DNA from 2 places in the Sutcliffiella sp. FSL R7-0096 genome. Region 1 is predicted to be linked to the other one. Evidence: riboswitches for the same ligand, from Rfam matches in the RefSeq annotation. Region 1 holds a riboswitch; the other holds the start of a gene.
What was found. Region 1 has a riboswitch for cobalamin ahead of MKY77_RS12450 (cob(I)yrinic acid a,c-diamide adenosyltransferase). Riboswitches for the same ligand answer to the same signal wherever they lie in the genome.
Positions count from the first base shown of each region.

Region 1 (7,752 bases):
AGAAACATTGTTTCGTCAAATGCTGTAGCTATTTATGAAGAACAATTCCGTGAATTGGATATGGTTTCCTTTCAAAGTTCCCTATATTTGTATCTTTTAGATAAATCATTGGAGACGGGAGAGATCGGATGGGAAGAAGGAAAGCAAATCATACAAACATTACATGACCACTTTCCGAAGCTAGAGGAAAGACGTGCTTCATTAGTGGTGTTTAGAAAAATGGGAGTTGTAACAGTGTTGCTTGTTTCCAATCCTGATGATTTCTACGTAGATGAAAAAACAAAAGTGGCTGTATCATTGGATATTGATACAGAAGTAGATGAACTATTGAATATTTTAGTAACAGGGGGTTTTTAAATGATAAAGGAAACAAATAAAAACTTAAAGGTTATAGGAGAAGGAAGCTATCCTGGTGGAGAATACGAAAAAATAAAAGTTATAGGTCAAGGGGAAATCTTTGAAGATGTTCGTTGCCAAGAAACAAAGATTATTGGGGAGTATTGTATAAACGGAAAGGCGTCAATGGAGCAGGTGCATGTAACTGGGAAACTAAGTATAGATGAAGAATTAAATAGTAATAGAATAAAAGTCATTGGTGAGCTAAAGGTTAGGAAGTCGATGAAAGCAAATACCCTTGATATGAGAGGGTTTCTCAATAGTACTGGAAATGTAGAGCTAGAAAAAATGAACCTTAAAGGGGGATTTAATATCACTGGGTTGTTGAATGTTGGTGATTTGCAGGTGAATTTACAAGTTGCTCCTAGTAAGGTCGGTGAGATTGGTGGTGAGAAGATAGTAATCAAAAGTAGAAGTTTCTTGAAACAATCTTACACACTAGAAGCAGAGTTAATAGAAGGAGATGACATTTATCTAGAACATACTAAAGCAAAAATAGTTAGAGGAAATAAGATTGTACTAGGTGTGAAATGTCATATTGAGAAAGTAGAATATAGATCTTCCTTTACAAATAAAGTTAAAAACTCGAAAAACATAGTACAGATTAGTCAAATTAAATAATGGGAGGGTATTATTATGGTTCTAAAAGCAAAAGGGGACTTAATTCTTTCTGGTCATAGTGAATCTGCTGGTGGATCTTTCATAAAGGTTGAAATCAACGGACATGGAGCATTACATGGAGATGTGGAATGTAAAAATTTTGAGTGTAATGGATCAGCAAAAATAAATGGTAATATCACGGCCCACCACGCTGCAATCAATGGAAGTACAAAGGTACAGGGGAATTTTTCTTCAGAGGTGATGGAGATCCATGGGGATTTAACGATAGACGGAACAGCATTTTTTCGTAAAATGGAAATTAAGGGGCACACACGAGTGAAAAAAACAATAAAAGGCGACGACATTCTCCTCGATGGAATAATCAAAGTAGCTGGGGATTGTGAAGTAGAGAAAGCAGAGCTAAATGGAGCCTTTACTATCGATGGTTTACTAAATGCAGATCACGTTGAAATATCGTTACATGGGAAATCAACTGTGAAGGAAATCGGAGGAGAAGTTATTACTGTATCAAGAAATCGGCAGCCTATTCTTCATTTGGATAAGTTAATTAAAGCTTTGCGTAGAGAATTACATGCAAATATCATTGAAGGTGATGTGGTTAAGCTAGAATATACCAGGGCGAGAGTTGTTCGTGGGAATTCAGTAGAGATTGGTCCTGGATGTGAAATTGAGTTTATCGAGTATAGCAGCAACCTTAAAGTATCGGAAAAAGCTCTCGTAAAAAAATCTGAGAAAACATTAAAATAATGGAGAGAAATATTGTATTTAAGGTTTCATATAGACATAGATAATAATTTTTGTCAGTCATATTAAATTTTCTAAAACATAAAAAGCACCGCTAACATACCTTTGCAAATCCTTTTTGGTGAGAGGACATTTTATTGATTTATTAAACTTTTTTCAAAAGCCGCAAAATTTTCTAAAGACATTCGAAAGAAAATAGGCTACAATAAATGCGTTGTTAATTTAAGCTTGTATAGTGTAAATGCAATAATATAAAATTTCATAATTGATTGATACAATACAACATTTAGGTGCCTTTGTGAAGAAAGGTTAAAAGGGAAGCTGGTGAAAATCCAGCACGGACCCCGCCACTGTAAGCGTTGAATATTGCCGAGATTATCCACTGTGCAACAGCATGGGAAGGGTCGGTGATGTGCTTGAAACGTAAGTCAGGAGACCTGCCTATTTGTTTTTAAGGATTCTGCGAGGAAAGAATGCTTAAAGTGACATTCATTTATTTTTCTCCAGTTTTCAAATTTAAAGCGAGTCCTCGTGGAAGAGTTTTAAAAGAGTATCTGGATTGGATGGACCTTTAAACGTCTTTTTGCATCTAGCAGAAAGGCGTTTTTTTATGCAAAAAAACAGGAGGTATGGTTATGAATCGGAAAACAAAACAAAGGGGCTTGACACTAGTGTACACCGGAGATGGCAAAGGCAAAACAACGTCGGCAATAGGTTTGGCAGTTCGAGCGGTAGGCAGGGGGATGAAGGTGAAGATCTATCAGTTCATCAAATCCCCTGAGCGCACATACGGCGAACAGATTTCCCTGAGTAAACTAGGAGTAGAGATAAAACAACTGGGAATAGGATTCACCTGGACAAAGACTCCAGAGGAGCATCGTGAAGCGCTCCGCATCGGTTGGCCAAAAGCAAAAGACGCTGTCATGAGTGGGGACTACGACATAGTTGTCTTGGATGAATTGAATAACGCTTTATCCATTCAGAGTTTTCCAGTTGATGATGTCCTACCATTGACAGAGGTCTTAGAACTTATCAGGAATAAGCCTGAGCACGTTCACCTTGTCATAACCGGAAGAGACGCACCTGATCAAGTCCAAGCGGCAGCTGATCTGGTATCGGTCGTACATGCGGAAAAGCATTATTACGATAAGGGAATCCCGGCAGTTAAAGGTGTGGAATTTTAAGAAGACGGTGGTGAGAGAAGAATGGGGAAAAGAAGGATTCTGATAGCGGGAACAGGCAGCGGAGTAGGGAAGACAACCATTACAATTGGTTTGATGGCAGCGATGCGAAGAAAGGGTCTTTGTGTCCAGGGTTTTAAATGCGGTCCGGATTATATCGACACCTCTTACCATACAGCGGTAACAGGAAGGAAGTCGCGGAATCTGGATAGTTGGATGCTTTCACCAGATTGTGTGAGAGAAGTTTTGGTTCGTGGAAGTGAGGGTGCCGATATTTCCATCATAGAAGGGGTGATGGGCTTCTATGATGGGAAAGATCCGCTTTCTGATGAAGGAAGCAGTGCAGAAATAAGCATCCTCACCGGCAGTCCTGTGGTGCTTGTGGTGGATTGCTCCGGCATGGCAAGGAGTGCGGCTGCAATGGTCAAAGGATATCAGGCCCTTTCAGGGCAAGTGAATATTGTTGGTGTAATAGCGAATAAAGTGGGAAGCGAAGGGCATTTTCATTTGATTAAGGCTGCGGTCGAAGCGGAATGTAATATCCCTGTTATTGGTTATATGACAAGGGAGTCTGAATTCGAGATGCCAGAGCGACATTTAGGGCTTGTTCCATCCATTGAACGTGGAGAGCTTGATGGGTTTTTTAATGGATTGGGTGAGCGTGTTGCAAGTACCGTGGATGTGGAACGCTTATATGAATTGGCTGAAGAAGCTTTCGAGATTCCAACTCAGAATGAACCTTCCATTTTTACTACATATCCCAACAAAAGGGTCCGTATAGCTGTCGCCTATGACCCTGCCTTTCATTTTTATTACGAAGAGAACTTGGAGCTTCTGCAAATGAGAGGGGCAGAGTTAATCTTCTTCTCTCCCTTGGAAAATGAGGAGGTCCCACATGATGTGGACGGTTTATATCTTGGTGGAGGTTTTCCGGAGGAATTTGCACCGAGGCTCTCTTTTAATGCAAAAAGCATGGATAGCATCTATCAGGCTGTCGTGAAAAGGGGGATCCCAACCTTTGCGGAATGTGGAGGCTATATGTATTTATGCAAGGAACTTGTGACAGTGGGCGGAGAAACTTATCCCATGGTTGGGGTCATTCCAGGTATCGTGCAAATGCAACCTAGGCTCGCCGCTCTTGGATACAGGGATGTCAAAGGTCTAAATGGGAATTTTCTCTTGAAGGAGGGAGAGGTGGCGAGGGGCCATGAGTTCCACTATTCCACCTTCCATCATGAAACAGAGCTGACGGCCGCTTTTGAAACAAAAGGGATGAAAGGAAAAGGGACAGATGGGTATATTAGCAAAAACCTTGTTGCTGGTTATACGCATATTCATTTTGCCTCCAACCCAGGGATGGTGGAGAACTGGATTCAAAGGTGTCTGGAGGTAAAACTTCATGTTTAAAGGTACGCCACTGATGATCCAAGGAACGCATTCTGATGCGGGAAAAAGTGCTGTGGTAACGGCATTATGCAGGATATTTGCGAGAGAAGGTCATAAAACCGCACCCTTCAAATCACAAAACATGGCGCTTAACTCCTATATAACCAAAGATGGGAAAGAAATAGGCAGGGCACAGGGTGTCCAGGCGGAAGCTGCTGGTGTGGTGGCCACCACCGACATGAATCCCATTTTGATCAAGCCTACCGGCGACTATCAATCTCAAATTGTAGTAAATGGAAAGCCTTTGCGAAACATGAAGGCGGGTGTTTATCGACAAGATTTCTACGAGAAGGGTCTACAAGTAATAACGGAGAGCTATTTTCGCCTTCAAAGGGAATACGAGATCATCGTGATAGAAGGGGCGGGGAGCCCAGCTGAAGTGAACCTCAATGATCGGGAGCTTGTGAACATGCGTATTGCCAGGTTGACCAATGCACCGGTCATTCTTGTAGGGGACATTGAAAAAGGGGGTGTATTTGCAAGTCTTGTCGGAACATTGCAGTTGTTAGAAGAGGACGATCGTAAAAGGGTCATCGGCGTTGTCATCAATAAATTCAGGGGGGATGTATCCCTCCTCGAACCTGGGCTGGAATGGTTTGAAGTATATACCGGCGTTCCGGTATTAGGTGTGATCCCTTTTGTAACTGGTTTACATATTGAAGCCGAGGACTCTGTCGTCCTTGATAGCTTTTCCAAAATTATAGATGAGACGAAAGATTTGGATATCGCGGTGATCCGCTTCCCATATATCTCAAACTTCACCGATATGGATCCACTTTTTTCCGAGGAGGATTGCCATGTGAGGTATGTGCAAAAGGCGGAAGAACTCGGAAAACCGGACTTGGTCATCCTCCCTGGTAGCAAAAATACGTTAAGTGATCTACTATTTTTGCATGAAAGTGGACTTGGGAACCGGATACAGACTCTGGCAGAACATAGGACACAAGTAATCGGGATTTGCGGTGGCTATCAAATGCTTGGAGAAGTAGTTGTGGACGAGTATGAGGTGGAATCTTCGTTAAAAGTGGTTTCCGGTCTTGGGCTCATCCCAATGAAAACGCACATGGCAGAGGAAAAGAAAACCGTTCTTTCCGAGGGAATGCTGGCCTTTGAGGGGAAACACTTTTCTATAAAGGGTTATGAAATCCACATGGGAGTATCTAGAGCCCATGACGGAGAAGACGTCATGCCGTTTGTCGTGTTAGCAGACCGAACAGATGGGGTGCAAATTGACAATATTATAGGTACATACTTCCACGGGATCTTCCATAATGACGGTTTCAGAGAGGAATTGTTGAACACATTACGACGAAAAAAAGGCCTTTCTCCCATTACTAACAGGCTCTCTTTTGATAGAAAAAGAGAAGAGTCATTTGATAGATTGGCAGATGTTGTGAGCAAGCATCTTTCTATGGAAAGGATTAAGGAAAGGATGCTTGAATTTCAGTTGTTAAGCAAAAAGGAGGCAGGGGAAGCGTATGGGGAAAGTCTATAATATAAAGCCTATCAACCTGATGCAAGGGGGGAAGATGGAGGCGTATTTAAACACCTTGACCAAGCCTCAAGGAAGTTTAGGGGCTGTGGAGGAAATCGCCATCCAGCTTGCGCAGATTACCGAGGAGGATTTTCCTGAGGTATCACCAGCAGGAATCATTGTATTTGCTGCAGATCATGGAGTAGCTTCCGAGGGAGTGTCAGCATACCCTCAGGAAGTGACAGTGCAAATGGTGCACAATTTCCTTGATGGGGGAGCGGCCATCAATGTATTGGCGAAACAGATCGGTGCAAAAGTTGAAATTGTCGACATAGGGGTGTCAGCAGATGTGGACAGGGTAGGACTTCACATGAAAAAAATCCGCCATGGGACAGCTAACTTCCTGAACGTGGACGCCATGACCAGAGAGGAGGCATGGCAGGCGATTGAAGTGGGAAGCGACATGGCAACAAGTGTCATCGAAAGCGGTGCGAAATGTCTGATCATCGGGGAAATGGGAATTGGCAACACCACGAGCAGCAGTGCTATCTTGTCAGCCTTAAGCGGTTTGGATGTAGAGGATGTCATTGGGAATGGAACTGGAATAAGTGTTGAACAATTGAAATGGAAACAACAAGTCATTCGTCAATCACTTCAAGAAAGGAATCCTGACCCGAACGATCCAATCGATACGCTATCAAAGGTCGGTGGCCTTGAGATTGCTGGAATGGTTGGAGCCATTTTATCGGCAGCGGAGCGGAAAATCCCTGTACTTGTGGATGGTTTCATCAGCACCGTGGCTGCCCTGGTTGCCCAGAGACTATACCCTGGAGTAAAGGGATACCTTTTCATCGGTCATCAATCCAAAGAGGCTGGTCATCAGCATGCTATCATGCTACTAGATAAAAAGCCGATCTTAAATCTCGGTCTCCGGCTTGGGGAAGGGACGGGAGCAGCTCTTGCCTTTCCAATCCTGGAGGCAGCAACAAACATTGTAAAAGAGATGGCGACCTTTGAATCAGCCGGGGTTGCGGAAAAAATTTAGAAAATCACCTATTCAATAGAAAAAGTAGAGGAGTAAAAGAGATGGAGCAAATCAAACAAAAATGGGGAAACATCGGTCTTGTATTAATTTTAATTGTTGGAATATTAACAGGATGTGGGTCCATTACTAAGGAAACAAACGGAAATGTAAATGATACAGCAATCGGTGAAAATACAAGCGGTGAGGAGCAATCGCAAAACTCAGCCTTTCCTGTCACAATAAAGGACGATTCAGGTCAGGAAATCACCCTTGAAAAAGAGCCTGAAAGCATCATATCCATGCAACCAAGTAATACGGAAATCGCTTATGCTCTTGGCCTTGGAGACAAAATGATCGGTGTGTCCGATTATTGTAACTATCCAGTGGAAACCGCCGATGTGGAAAAGGTGGGCGGCCAGGACATGAATGCGGAAATGATTTTGACGCTGATGCCTGATGTGATTTTTGTAACGGATTATCATCATCAGAATCATAATACCATCCTCCAACAGTATAAGGATGCCGGCATAAATGTCATTGTCATTGGCAGCGAATCCTCTTTTGCGGATGTATATGAAACAATCGAATTGATTGGAAAAGCAACTGGTGCAACTGCAGAAGCGGAAACGCTGATTGCCAATATGAAGGAACGACTACTTACAGTGGAAGAAAAAGCAAAGCAAGTGACAGAAAAGAAAAGAGTTTGGGTAGAGGTTTCTCCTGCGCCGGATATCTTTACGACAGGTCAAGGGACTTTCATGCATGAAATGCTTGAGTCCATACAAGCGGAAAACGCTGCAGGAAATCAGGAGGGCTGGGTGAAACTGACGGAAGAGGAAATTGTCCAGCTAAATCCAGATGTGATC
Region 1 is NZ_CP152003.1:2,458,342-2,466,093, reverse strand. Features, by position in the region: gene MKY77_RS12465 (YhbD family protein) at 1-357, shown strand, start outside; gene MKY77_RS12460 (hypothetical protein) at 358-1,017, shown strand; gene MKY77_RS12455 (polymer-forming cytoskeletal protein) at 1,033-1,764, shown strand; cobalamin riboswitch at 2,033-2,221, shown strand; gene MKY77_RS12450 (cob(I)yrinic acid a,c-diamide adenosyltransferase) at 2,397-2,945, shown strand; gene MKY77_RS12445 (cobyrinate a,c-diamide synthase) at 2,967-4,349, shown strand; gene MKY77_RS12440 (cobyric acid synthase) at 4,342-5,883, shown strand; gene cobT (nicotinate-nucleotide--dimethylbenzimidazole phosphoribosyltransferase) at 5,867-6,907, shown strand; gene MKY77_RS12430 (ABC transporter substrate-binding protein) at 6,949-7,752, shown strand, end outside.

Region 2 (7,752 bases), 1.2 Mb from region 1:
TACTGCTTATGCTGTATGGACTGGAATCGGATCAGCAGGAAGTGTACTACTTGGGATGATTTTATTTAAAGAATCCAAGGAGAGAATACGAATTGTGTTGCTATCTCTGATTATTATCGGGGTGATTGGATTGAAAATCACTCAATAAGCAATATAAAAAAAGCCATTCCGACCATGATGATCTGGAATGGCTTTTCCTTCTTATATTTGTTGTTCTTTGGGTATATTGATTTCGCCTTCTTCAGACTTCGCCACAATAAAGGCACATGCTGCGTCGCCTGTAATGTTGACTGCCGTTCTTGTCATATCCAATAAACGGTCAATCCCTAGAATAAGAGCAATTCCTTCAACAGGAAGACCTACCTGGCCAAGCACCATGGCTAGCAGGATAAAACCTACCCCAGGAACACCAGCTGTCCCGATACTCGCTACAACTGCTAAACCTACAACTGTAAGCAGCTGTGTCAAAGACAGGTCGATTCCATATACCTGAGCAATAAAGACAGTTGCTACACCTTGCATGATTGCAGTACCGTCCATGTTGATAGTGGCACCGAGCGGCTGAACGAAACTGCTGATCCGTTTTGGTACGCCAAGGTTTTCCTGAGCCACATCCATCGACATCGGAAGAGTTGCATTACTGCTGGATGTACTGAAAGCGACACTCATTGCCGGAATGAATCGTTTAAAGAACGTAAGCGGATTGATTTTCCCTAATAGGAATAAAGCGCCTCCGTAAGTAATAAAGAAATGCAAGAACAAGGCGATTATTACGACAATGAAATAGGCACCCATCGCTTTAATTGCGTCGATCCCAAGTCCACCAACCGCTGAAGCGATTAAACCGAATGCCCCATATGGCGCGGTTTTGATAACAATATGAACAAGAAACATCACTATATCATTTGCTTGCTCCAGTAAAGTCTTGACTCTGCCTGCTTTTTCTCCCAATGCATTTATGGCAAATCCAAGGAGTACGGAAAAGGAGATTATTTGGAGCATTTCCCCCTCTGCCATTGCCTTGATAGGGTTTGTCGGAATGATGTTTAAAAGAGTTTCCATAACTGGTGGGGCTTCTTCTGGCTTTTCTTCTTCGGACAGCTCATCCACCATCATATTTTCAAAGTTACCTGCAAGTCCCGGTTGGATGACAGAAGCAAGTGATAGGCCAATTGTGATCGCAATACACGTGGTAACCATGAAGAACACAATTGTCTTTAGCCCGATGGTTCCTAGCTTCTTGGTATCCCCCAAACCGACCACACCAAGTGTGATGGAGATAAGGACTATTGGAACAACCAGCATGGTGATAAGATTCAGGAATATCTTCCCTAAAGGTTGAAAGAGATATGTATCAAATGGTTGAAATAGCGATGGTGCATAAATATTCAATGCAAGACCAACTAAAATACCTAAGATAAGACCGATAATAATTTTCTTTGTTAATGTCATTTTCACATGAAATTCCTCCCTTTTGTAATATTAATATAATTTCTTTTTCAGAATCCTTGGATATATTCTATAATTCGACAAAAGGCGACTTTTTTCATTCTACGGGGTATTTTTAAATCTGTAAAGTGATTTATGATAGACCGGTCTCTGGTTGTCTGTTATAATACACTATAAAAAGTCCAAAAGTCTTATTGTTTTCTTTTCTCAGTTTTGATATATTTAACAACGATTTTCTACTTTTATTTACCCATTAATTTAACTTTTATAGCATTTACAAATAGAAAATTTTTCATGCAATGATGGAGGGGTTCAGATGAAATTACTTTGGAGAGTTATTGTGGCAATATTTATCCTTGTTGCAGCTAAAGTTGCCATAGATTCTTACCAAATCATTAAAATTGCTGCGGGCGGGGAACATGTTAGAATAGATCCTGCTCTCTACTTTAATTTATCGTATGTCATTTTTGGGTGTGTCGGATTGATGTTTTTGTCTGATGTGTACAAAAAGTTCGTGGAAAAGAGAAACAATCAATTTAAATTTTAATGGAAACCATTCCATAAAAAGGGTTTCTCAACTAAAAAACCAGGACAAATGTCCCGGTTTTTTTACTATTAAAATATAATAATTATGCCACTTCATTTCCCTTTGAAGATTCCAGGATTTCAAACCACTGCTGTCTTGAAAGTTTAAGTCCCAATGCGTCAACCGCTGATTTTACTCGGTCTAGTTTCCCAGACCCAACTATCGGTATGATCGTTGCAGGATGAGAAAGTAACCAAGCATATAATACTTGATCGATGGAGGTAGCCCCTGTTTCTACTTTTATTTTCTCCAAAACATTTCGGACGCGCACCGTTTTCTCGTCCCCACTTGTGAAAATACTTCCTCCACCAAGTGGAGACCATGCCATAGGAGAGATACGATCTCTTTGGCATTGTTCTAACGTTCCATTCTCAAAATGCTCCAAATGAGTTGCAGAAATTTCGATTTGATTGGTCACCAATGAATCATCCAAAGAGGAGTTTAGCAGGTTGTATTGGGACGGTAGAAAATTCGATACACCAAAGCGTTTTACCTTCCCTTCCCTTTTCAATTGGGTAAATGCTTCTGCCACTTCACTTGGGTCCATCATGGGATCTGGTCTATGTATTAACAATAAATCGATATAGTCTGTTTGGAAGTTTCTTAAAGATTGTTCTACAGACTGAATGATATGTTCCTTGCTTGTATCATAATGTTTAATTTTGTGTTCGGGCCTATTGGTAGAGATCAATTTAATCCCACATTTTGTTACCAGTTCTATCTGGTCTCTTAGCGAAGGCTTCAATGCCAATGCATGGCCGAACTGTTCCTCCACCGTGTAGTTCCCGTATATATCAGCATGATCAAAGGATGTAATGCCCATGTACAAACAGCTCTCAATGAAATTCAAAGTCTCTTCCTTACTGTATCCCCAATCATTCAACCTCCACATACCATGAACGATTCTTGATAAAGATACATCTTCCGCTAACTGAACCCGCTCCATTCTCTCACTCCTATTCATTAATTATTTAAAAATTATACCTCTTCCACGCTTCATAAGCCAAAAAAACGCCTTTCTTTTAGCTTATACCATTAAAAGATATACAACTAATAAACTTTTCTTTAAAATAGTTAATAACTATTACAGGTTTTGAAGAAAGGAATACCTATTATGACATTGACGGCACAAACACTGATAGGGAATAGATTGATAGATTCACAGCATGAGGTAGCAGAAAACATGCTTAGGGAAATCCAGAAAACCTATCCAGACGTTCCTCAATACAGACAGGAAGAGACCGAAGATAAAATCAAAGAAATCTTTCGGACCCTCATTCAGTTTTTGGGAGAATACGTGTTGGATTCTGAGAAATCCATCTTAGACCGTGCCAAGAATTGGGGGGAATCCATAGGCTTTATGTCTGTAAAAGCTGGAGGGTCATTAGAGGAAACGCTTTCCAACATGACATTGTATAAGAGGTGCTTATGGGCCTTTATCCAGAAGGAAGGGACAAATGAAGGATACCCAATGAAACAAATCTCGGAGATCTTCATCCTTATAGATGAGTTGTTCAATATTATCGTCTACGGATTCAGTCAGGCCTTTTCCATTGCAACCGAACAGAAAATGCTGGATACAAGAGCCTCCCTGATCAGACTATCCATCCCAATTGTACCACTACTCCAAGGGATGGCCGTTCTACCCCTTGTCGGGGAAATTGACGATGTACGGGCAAGTATCCTTATAGAAGAGACATTGGAAAAAAGTAAAAACCTGTCCATCTCCAAACTGATCATTGATTTTTCCGGTGTTTATAAATTGGATAGAACGGTCCTCCATACCATGGACCTCCTCCTCCGCTCCCTTAAACTTATAGGCATCACGCCTATCATAACAGGACTGAGGCCGGAACTAAGCCTGCAATTCATCAACTCAGGCCTTATCCTTCGCGACATCCACATCAGTGGGTCTATCGAACAGGTGTTACAGCAGCAATAATAAAAAATTCCTGTCGGGGTCAGACCCCGGCAGGAATTTTTCACTTCATGTCGAACCTCCCCAAAAATCCTTCTATCCATTCTAAAAATCTTGCACATGAAATGTCTTGCCATTTGATTATGTTTCATTTATGATTATACTATCATTCATGAATAACACTATATATAGTGCTTAGATGACAATTAACTAACTACATACAGTATTTTGTTTAATAATGCGGTAAAGGTGTCTTTTAATAGACTTAATAGGGAATCTGGTGAAACTCCGGAACTGTCCCCGCAACTGTAAGTGCAGACGATCTTGAAAAACCACTGTATAAACAGGCTTAACGGCTCTTATATGGGAAGGATCAAGATAGGAAGAAGCATGAGTCAGGAGACCTGCCTTTAGCGATTAGTTTCTCTTTCTTCGGGAGTTGAGAAGATGAAACGATCACTAGAAACATATGGAAAGAGCAGGTATATCCGGACCCAACATCCCGTTGGCACGGTTTTAGGATCCCCCCTTCCTCTATTCTCCCTTTCTATGATCGTTTGATCCACTCAGCTGCCTGAGTGGATTTTTTTTATTCCCGGAATTTCCATTCCCCCATACCCCATTTGGGGAACGAATGAAGCCTTATCTTATAGACGAAACGGAGTGAAGAAAGATGACCATACATACAGAAACACCACACAAAGAAAATATGCAATCCTTACAAACCTTTCAAGGATTACTTGAATCAACCCTAAGGGAATTCCCTTCTCTTGAGGCGGACATATTTTTACAAAAAGCGGAGAAGCTTTCTAACAAGCTGTTACCCCTTAACCAAGTACAAGAGCTTTATAATCAACTAATTTTAGAAGCGCTCAGTCATTTGACAGAAGAAGAACCAGATTGGACCTATATAGCTTCTAGACTCCTTGCTCATCAACTTCAACAGAATGTTCGCCATAACAGGAATACTACGATTTCTTATACAAATCTGTACCAATTAATAGAAGCGTTAACCCATAAAGGAATCTATCATTCTCAACTTTTAGAGTCTTACACAGAAAATGAAGTCCAAGAATTGGAGGCTTTCTTACAACCTGAAAGAGACCATCTTTTTACTTATATTGGCCTGAAGACTCTGTCAGATCGATATTTAACGCGTGACCACAACAAGGAGCTTTGGGAGCTTCCACAAGAACGGTTCATGATAATCGCCATGACACTCATGAGAAAGGAACAGAAAAACAGGCTTCAGTATGTAAAGGAGGCTTACTGGGCTTTGAGCAATTTATATATGACGGTAGCCACCCCCACCTTTGCAAATGCAGGTAAAACGTACGGCCAACTTTCTAGTTGTTTCATCGATACAGTGGATGATAGTTTACAAGGAATATATGACAGCAATACAGATATTGCCAACCTCTCCAAATCTGGTGGAGGAATCGGAGTATACCTCGGTAAAATCCGAAGCCGCGGCAGTGATATCCGTGGTTTTAAAGGAGTTTCCAGTGGCGTCATTCCATGGATGAAACAATTGAACAATACAGCAGTCAGTGTGGACCAACTTGGCCAACGTAAAGGAGCCATTTCCGTCTATCTCGATGTTTGGCATAAAGACATTTTTTCCTTTCTCGACAGCAAGCTGAACAACGGGGACGAGCGGATGCGTACACACGACCTTTTCAATGGTGTCTGTATTCCCGACATTTTTATGGAGCAAGTAGAAAAAAGAGGTGACTGGTATTTATTTGATCCCCATGAAGTCAGAAAGACGATGGGATACTCCCTGGAAGATTATTTTGACGAGGTAAAAGGCGACGGTAGCTTCCGGATAAGATATGAGGAATGCGTGAACCACCCTGATCTTGCAAAGGAAAAAGTGGCAGCCATCGACATCATGAAAGCAATCATGAGAGGGCAGCTTGAAACGGGAAGTCCCTTCATGTTTTACCGTGACGAGGTAAACCGCATGAACCCTAATCATCATAAAGGGATGATTTATTGTACCAACCTTTGTACAGAAATTACCCAGAACCAAAGTGCCACGGTAACCAATACTCAAGCAGTGAAAGACGGAAGCATCATCACCGTCAAAACACCAGGTGATTTCGTTGTTTGCAATCTATCGTCCATAAACCTTGCACGTGCGGTGAAAGAGGATGTGCTAGAGCGTCTTATTCCCATTCAAGTCCGCATGCTTGATAATGTGATTGATTTAAATGATATCCCTGTTCTTCAAGCAAAAATAACTAATCAAAAGTACAGGGCTGTAGGGCTTGGCACCTTTGGCTGGCACCACCTGCTGGCATTGGAAGGCATCAAATGGGAATCGGAAAAAGCGGTAAAGTATGCGGATGACCTTTACGAAAGAATCGCTTTCTACACGATTCAAGCAAGTGCCCTACTTGCCAAAGAAAAAGGTGCGTACCCTGCATTTGAAGGATCGGACTGGCAAACTGGGAAATATTTTTCAAAAAGAAATTATGATTCCAAAGCAGGGCTGGACTGGGAAGTGCTTCAAAAGAAAGTGGCCACTACCGGTATCCGTAATGGCTATCTGATGGCTGTTGCCCCAAATGCGACAACTTCAATCATTGCCGGAAGCACAGCGAGTATCGACCCGATTTTCCTGAAGGTTTACTCGGAAGAGAAAAAAGATTATAAGATACCGGTTACGGCACCTGACTTAAATTCAGAAACTACTTGGTTCTATAAGTCCGCCTATCATATTGATCAGCATTGGAGCATCACCCAGAATGCGGCAAGGCAAAAGCATATTGACCAGGCCATCTCCTTTAACCTATATGTCACCAACACCATTAAAGCCAAGGCCTTATTAGATCTTCATTTGGAAGCATGGAAGCAGGGGCTTAAAACCACCTACTACGTTCGGTCGACATCTAAGGAAATAGAAGAATGCGATTCGTGCGCAAGTTAATAGGGAGGAAGAAAAATGAGTAATTATCTTCATAAACGTTCCATCATGGACACACATGCACCTAATAGATCTACCAGAATCATCAACGGGGATAGCTCCAATGTACTGAATTGGGATGACGTAGCGTTTTCCTGGGCATATCCCAAGTACAAGAAAATGCTGGCCAATTTCTGGTCTCCTTTTGAAATCAATATGTCCCAGGATATTAAACAATTCCCGGGGCTGACAGCAAAAGAACAGGATGCGTTCCTGAAGATCATCGGCCTGCTTGCACTCTTGGACAGTATTCAGACTGACTATGCAGGTAAAGTCGCTGATTATTTAACCGACTCCAGTCTGAACGCATTGATGATTATGCTTGCCCAACAGGAGGTCGTACATAATCACTCCTATTCCTACGTCCTATCAAGTCTTGTAACTCGTACTAAACAAGAGGAGGTTTTCGAATACTGGCGTACCGAACCGACCTTGAGAAAGCGGAATGATTTCATTACAGATGGTTATAAAGCCTTTGCAGAGGAACCTACCGTCGAAAATTTGTTACGATCGATTGTATATGATGTGATATTGGAAGGGCTTTTCTTTTATTCAGGCTTCGCTTTCTTTTATCACCTTGCCAGAAACCAAAAAATGGTCGCCTCTAGTACGATGATCAATTACATCAATAGGGATGAGCAGATTCATGTCGATCTGTTTGTGAAGATATTTCAAGAAGTTCTATTGGAATATCCAGAATATGATACAGAGGCACTTGCTCAATTTGTGGAGGAGACCTTTAAGCAGGCCGCAGAACTGGAGATTGATTGGGCGAGACAAATAATCGGAAACCATTTTACAGGCATTGAACTTGAGGATGTGGAAGCC
Region 2 is NZ_CP152003.1:1,297,593-1,305,344, reverse strand. Features, by position in the region: gene MKY77_RS06685 (multidrug efflux SMR transporter) at 1-148, shown strand, start outside; gene MKY77_RS06680 (dicarboxylate/amino acid:cation symporter) at 202-1,452, opposite strand; gene MKY77_RS06675 (hypothetical protein) at 1,766-1,996, shown strand; gene MKY77_RS06670 (aldo/keto reductase) at 2,079-2,981, opposite strand; gene MKY77_RS06665 (STAS domain-containing protein) at 3,150-3,977, shown strand; cobalamin riboswitch at 4,184-4,380, shown strand; gene MKY77_RS06660 (ribonucleoside-diphosphate reductase subunit alpha) at 4,627-6,888, shown strand; gene MKY77_RS06655 (ribonucleotide-diphosphate reductase subunit beta) at 6,904-7,752, shown strand, end outside.
Region 2: another riboswitch for cobalamin. It lies ahead of MKY77_RS06660 (ribonucleoside-diphosphate reductase subunit alpha); the one in region 1 lies ahead of MKY77_RS12450 (cob(I)yrinic acid a,c-diamide adenosyltransferase).